Regions from separate parts of the Carnimonas bestiolae genome, predicted to be linked through region 2. Evidence: predicted binding sites of a transcription regulator. Region 2 holds the regulator's gene; the other holds the start of a gene.

Region 1 (3,425 bases), on a different contig from region 2:
CGAACTTCCTACCCTCTGCGTGTCGCCTAACCGTGTCCACTTGTAATAGAGGTCGCTCTTCCGATGAGCTCATCGACAAGCAACGAATACAGCTTGCCCACCACTACCAGTCCACTTAACGTACCCGCATCGGCAAACCGCTGGTTTATTCCGCTGTTTGCGCTGGTGGTAATCGGTGGTCTTTTCTATGTGTTCCATTCACTGGCTCTCGATCTTGAAAGCGCGAGAGCAGTGCCATGGCTAATGCTTGGATTAGCGCTGTTGATTGCGCTGGGATTTGAGTTCGTCAACGGCTTCCACGATACCGCCAATGCGGTTGCCACTGTCATCTATACCCGCTCGCTACCCGCTCAGGCGGCAGTGCTGTGGTCGGGCGTGTTCAACTTCCTTGGCGTACTGGCATCGTCTGGCGCGGTCGCCTACGGCATTGTGGCGCTGCTGCCGGTCGAGCTGATTATGGAAGTAGGTTCGTCGGCGGGACTGGCAATGGTCTTCTCGCTGCTGCTTGCCGCGATTATCTGGAACATTGGCACCTGGTACTTCGGTCTCCCGAACTCCAGCTCGCATACCCTGATCGGTTCGATCATGGGCGTGGGGCTTGCCAATCAGTTTCTGGCACCAGCGGGCGCAGCAGCCAGCGGCGTCGATTGGAGTCAGGCCTACAAGATTGGTTTGGCACTGCTGGTGTCGCCGCTAATCGGCTTCATCGGTGCAGCAGTACTGCTGGTGCTGATGAAAACCGTGATCCGCAGCAAAGACCTGATGAAGTCGCCAGAGGGCAACAAACCGCCGCCCACCATGATTCGCGGGCTGCTAATTCTGACCTGCACCGGCGTTAGCTTTGCTCACGGCTCCAACGACGGTCAGAAGGGCATGGGCCTGATCATGCTGATCCTGATCGGATTGGTACCTACCGCCTTCGCGCTCAACCGTACCCCTGGCCCTGATTATATGGAAGCCTTCCAAAGCGCCTCCAGCCAGTTCGAACAAACCCTCAACCGCTATGCAGGCAGCGCCGCGCCGGCTGATGACGTCCGCGAAGAAGTGGTACATGCCATTGAAACTCACCAATGGACACCTGCCACTACCGCTTCACTGGCGCAGTTTGTTGGCAACACTCGCAGCGAAATCGAACATTTCGACTCGCTGTCACAGGTCCCTAACGGACTGGTGACCAACCTGCGCAACGATATCTATCTGTCGGGCCAAGCGGCAGCACTGATGCCGGAACAGTCTGGTCTTTCCATCAATGATAGCGATCGTCAGGTGCTCAAAAATTTTGAAGGTCAGGTCAACACCGCTACTCAGTTTATCCCTGACTGGGTGAAGGTAGCGGTTGCTCTGGCGCTAGGGCTTGGCACCATGGTGGGCTGGAAACGCATCGTCCGCACAGTAGGCGAGCGCATCGGAAAAACCCACATGACTTACGGTCAAGGCGCTTCCGCTGAACTGATTACCATGGCCACCATTGGTGCTGCCGATCACCTTGGCTTACCGGCCTCTACCACCCACGTGCTCTCTTCTGGCGTAGCGGGATCGATGACCGCTAATGGCTCGGGCCTACAGTGGTCAACCATTCGCAACATGATCATGGCCTGGGTGCTCACCCTGCCCGCCTCCATTGCGATTGCCTTCGTGCTGTATGTCGCCATGCGCGCCGTACTCTAAGCACACTACGGCAAGCCCCTAACCCGCGACCTGTTCGCGGGTTTTTGCGTATTTGTACCAGCCAAAGAAGCATCCAATGCGTTTCGCACTGCACCAAAATGTGCAATCCCTTTGCCTCCTCACCACACTCGCCGCATAATAACGCCGCCGGATTCGCCGGATATTCTCCTGCGGCCGTTGGCGCGCTATTTCCACGGCGTCATCTCGCTGTCACAATGTTGTCATGTGAAGGTAATAATCTTGCCCCGGCACTCCCCCTTCCTAAGCGTGAACGAGAAATTTTATGTCCATGCCTGAACCTGGCAAACACGACACCCCCTCCGCATCAGGGCCACTTTCCAGCCGTTCCAATCGATGGGCCATGCCGGTATTCCTATTGGTGCTGCTGGTCGGATTTGGCTATGTCTTCTACGCGTTGGGCGGTCGCTTGGAAGGCGTTCCTGCGGTGCCATGGGTATTGCTGACGGCGGCGCTGCTATTGGCCTTTGTGTTCGAATTTGCCAACGGCTTTCACGATACCGCCAATGCCGTCGCCACAGTCATTTATACGCGCTCGATGTCGCCTCAGTTGGCGGTGTTATGGTCAGGGCTTTTCAATTTCGCTGGCGCATTGATGGCATCGGGGGCCGTCGCTTACGGCATCATTGCGCTGCTGCCGGTAGAGCTCATCACCCAGGCAGGCTCTTCTACCGGTCTGGCGATGGTCTTCGCGCTGCTACTGGCCGCCATCGGCTGGAACCTCGGCACCTGGTCGCTGGGCATTCCCAATTCCAGCTCGCACACCCTGATTGGTTCCATTCTGGGAGTGGGGTTAGCCAATCGCTTCCTCGAACCCAGTGCTTCGATTGCCAGCGGCATCGATTGGGGGCAGGCAGAGAAGATCGGCCTTACGCTGCTGGTGTCGCCGCTGATCGGCTTTATTGGCGCAGCGGTGCTGCTGTTAGTCATGAAGAAGCTGATCCGCAGCAAGACCCTGAGTGAGCGCGCCTCCGAAGGCTCCAAACCGCCGCTGTGGATTCGCTCGCTGCTGATTCTTACCTGTACCGGCGTCAGCTTTGCTCACGGCTCCAACGATGGTCAGAAAGGCATGGGGCTAATCATGCTGATTTTGGTTGGGCTGGTGCCTACCGCGTTTGCCTTGAATCAAAGCGGCAATACCAGTCAGATGACCAGCTTCCGCACCGCCTCCACCCAGCTCGAGCACATGCTTGAACAGCACGCGCAGCGCTTGCCTGAAGGCGTCGATCACACCGCTGAGGTAACGGAGGCGGTCAAGCAGCATCAGTTGCGACCACTCACCACTGCTGCTTTGGCAGACTACCTGAGCACCATTAGCGCAGATACGGCGGGCTATCGCACCTTCGCTGATGTGCCGAGCAATGAAGTCAGCCAGCTACGCAACAATATTTACATCACCGGTCAGGCGCTCAAGCTGATCGAAGATAGCCCGCAGGTCCAGCTCAGCAAGAGTGATCAGCAGGTCGCGGCTCACTATCATCGAGCGGTCAAGGCAGCCACTGAATACATTCCGCTGTGGGTGAAGGTCGCCGTGGCACTGGCGCTGGGACTAGGCACCATGATCGGCTGGAAACGCGTAGTGGTGACCGTCGGTGAAAAAATTGGCCGGAGCGGTCTCGATTATGGTCAAGGGGTGGCTGCCCAGGCGGTGACAATGGGCACGATCCTGTTCGCCGACAAGCTGGGTATGCCCGCCTCGACCACGCACGTGCTCTCTTCAGGGATCGCGGGCACCATGG
Region 2 (3,425 bases):
GGTCGATTCTATATCGAGTTCACCCTGGTGGCGCAGCATCACGTGCTTGACGATCGCCAGGCCCAGGCCAGTGCCTCCGGTAGCGCTTGAGCGGCCTTTATCGACGCGGTAAAAGCGCTCGGTCAAGCGTGCAAGGTGGTGGCTATCAATGCCCTCGCCGTCATCTGCAATGCTCAGGCGTCCTTCCCCGGCAGCTGTTTCATTCCAGCTCAGCGTAATGTTGCGGTTATCTCCCGCATAGCGCACGGCGTTACTGACCAGATTCGTTACAGCGCTTCTGAGTTGCTCTTCATCACCCAGTAACTGCTTGTCGCTGTCGAGCGTGAGGGTAAGATGCTGACGGCCCTGTGACAGCGCGACGCCATCTTCGTAGGCGCGCTGCATCAGGCTGGTAACGTTAACCGGCGTTAGTGGCGAGAGCGTTTGCTCGTTCTCAAGGCGCGACAGCATTAGCAAGTCGTCAATCAAATGCCGCATTCTGTTGGCCTGCTGCTGCATTTGCTCGACACCCTTCGACATGCGCGGTGGCAGTAGCGTGTCGGCGTGCGCGGCCAAGGGCTCGAGATAACCGGTGAACACCGTTAGCGGGGTGCGCAGTTCGTGCGACACATTGGCGACAAAGTCGCGTCGCATCTCCTGCAAACGCTGCAAGCGCGTGATATCGCGGACCACCATCAAACGCTCATTGTTGCCGTAGGTGATGATCTGGAATTGCAACCAGCGCGATTCGTCAGTGGGGGATTTGATCACTAAGGGGTCGTCGAAGTTGCCGGTGGCAAAGTATTCGACAAACAGTGGGTGGCGCAGCAGGTTAGTCACATGCTGGCTGCGGTCGTGAGGGTATTTGAAACCGAGCAAGCGGCCAGCGGCGGCGTTCCAGTTATCCAGCGTGTCGCGCTGAGTAATCACCACCATACCGTCGCTCAGTGCTTCCGACAGCCGGTCGAAGCGACCAATCACCTGGCGCAGTTGCTCCTGGCGTCGGCGCTGTTTGCGCTGATAGCGGTAAAGGTGATCGAATACGGCGCCCCACTGAGCGGGCGCATGGGGCGGTAGCGCGCGATCAGGGTGCTTTGCCCAGCGATCGAGTCGCCACAGTTGCAGCAGGCTGTACGCAAGGTAGATCGCCAGCGCAACGGCAACGCCTGCCAGCCACTGATGCCACAGGCTAGCGACAGCGATGCCCAATAGCGTTGTGAGTAGCAGAATCAGTAGTTCACGAATCCAGCGATGCACTGCCATCTCTCATTTGGCCCTCAGCGGTTATACAGCGTACTGCGTTGGGCAGTGAGTGGTTTAGCGTGCGGCCTCTCAGGCGTGCCTCATACTGCGCGAGAGCGCTGGTGTGAGAATCGATACCCGGTGCCGCGAACGGTCTGAATAAGGTAGTCGTGTTTTTCACCGAGTGCTTTACGCAAGCGACGAATGTGAACATCAACGGTGCGTTCTTCAACGTAAACAGAAGCGCCCCATACCTGGTCGAGCAACTGTGCGCGCGAATAGGCGCGTTCCTGATGGGAAATAAAGAACGCCAGCAGTCGGTACTCGGTCGGGCCCATATCGATTGGCTCGCCGTCGATGCTTACGCGTTTGCTGTCGATGTTAACTGACAGCCCGTCAACTTCGAGGATGCTCTGGCTGGCCGGCGTGGCGCGGCGCAGTACCGCACGCATGCGAGCAATCAGTTCACGAGGCGAGAAGGGCTTGGTGATGTAATCGTCGGCGCCTGCCTCCAGCCCCTGCACCTTGTTGTCTTCTTCGCTTTTGGCGGTCAGCAAAATGATGGGGATTTCCTTGGTGGTTTCCTCGCGCTTCAAACGACGCGCAAGTTCTACACCACTGGTGCCCGGCATCATCCAATCGAGCAGAATCAGGTCGGGACGCTCATCAACGGCCAGCGCCAGCGCCTTCTGCGCGTTTTCCGCCTCAAGAACGCGAAAGTCGGCCATCTCCAAGGAAATAGCAATCATATCGCGAATGGAAGGTTCGTCATCTACGATCAATACGGTTTGAGTCATGTCAGCTTAATCTCATCACCATGAGGTAGCGGATTCGTGGAGTTCGCTATTGATAAGCAAATGCCGCTTTGTGGCGTTTGCATGACAATTCAAACGCAAAGTAGTGACAGAATGGTGACAGCCCCGCGGGAGTTTTTCACTTCGTTCGCACAGCGCGGTTGGCGTGTTTATACAACTCGCTACACGGGCCACAGTGCCAGCACTACGCCGCTGAATAGCAGCACGCCCACCCAATGGTTATTGAGAAACGCCTTGAAGCAATCATCTCGTTCGCGTTGGCGGGTCAGGTATTGCTGGTAAACAAACAGCGCCAGTATGCCCAGTAGCGCCAGCCAGAAGAACGCTCCCAGCATGAAGTGCACGCCCAGCCCAGCCAGCAGCACCAGCACAATCACTTTCAGTAGTGCCAAAACGGCCAGGTCCATGCGGCCAAATAGGATGGCAGTAGATTTGATACCGACGTTGAGATCGTCGTCGCGATCGACCATGGCGTATTCGGTGTCGTACATCAGCGTCCATACCACGTTGGCGATGAACAGCCACCAGGCGGCAGTGGGTATGGTCTGATTAACGGCCATAAACGCCATCGGAATGCCCCAACTGTAGGCGGCGCCTAGCACTACTTGCGGCAGATGAGTATAGCGCTTCATGAAGGGGTAACAGGCCGCCAGCGCCACCGCAACGAACGACAGCAGCACCGTGGAGGCGTTGGTAAAGCACACCAGCACGAAAGCCACTACGACCAGGCCCAAAAACAGTAGCAGTGCCTCCCACGAGGCAATTCGCCCGGTCGCCAGAGGGCGTTCTTTGGTGCGTTTGACGTGCCCGTCGAGCTTGCGATCGGCGAAGTCGTTGATGACACAGCCCGCCGCGCGCATGCAGTAAACACCCGCAATAAAAATAAGCAGCAGCGACAGCGGCGGCAGTCCGTCTGAAGCCAGCCATAAGGCGCTCATGGTGGGCCACATCAGCAGCCAGGTGCCGATCGGGCGATCCAGGCGCATCAGGCGCATGAAGTCGGGAAGACGGTGGCAGATACGTTGCCAAGGTGCAGAGTTAGCAGTCATGACGGCTCAACGGATAACAAGTAGACCGGCAGTGTACCATCGCCACCCGCGGCCGTGCAGACGCTGGCCGGCGTTCGTTTGGCTTCGTTCAGCGGGCATCGCCACGTTATCTCAGGCCCCACCGGCGCCGTGATAAGGTGGCAGCACCATACTCTCTGAATGGGTAGCGGCGTGTAGCCAGCTCCCCTATTGGGCGCGGTTCTGCGTTTCAAAGATTGCGGGGTCGCACGACGTGATTGCCGCTTGGTTTACGCTTTATTTAGACGATTAGTTGGCAATAATGTGCTTAAGGTAAAATTGGGCCCTCATCAATAAGTGGTTTGCCCGCTTATGAAAGTAC

The links. Region 2 encodes PhoB, which activates phosphate uptake and scavenging genes when phosphate is short. Its sites were predicted from a motif close to TGTCATANNNNTGTCANA; they were not measured.
Region 1: R84865_RS03270 (inorganic phosphate transporter) is a predicted target of PhoB. The motif match lies at 1,877-1,894, and genes of this name have one in related genera.

Annotation. Positions count from the first base shown of each region.
Region 1 is NZ_JBPCZK010000001.1:698,027-701,451, forward strand. Features, by position in the region: gene R84865_RS03265 (inorganic phosphate transporter) at 64-1,668, shown strand; gene R84865_RS03270 (inorganic phosphate transporter) at 1,952-3,425, shown strand, end outside.
Region 2 is NZ_JBPCZK010000002.1:117,652-121,076, reverse strand. Features, by position in the region: gene phoR (phosphate regulon sensor histidine kinase PhoR) at 1-1,242, opposite strand, end outside; gene phoB (phosphate regulon transcriptional regulator PhoB) at 1,323-2,018, opposite strand; gene ubiA (4-hydroxybenzoate octaprenyltransferase) at 2,198-3,085, opposite strand.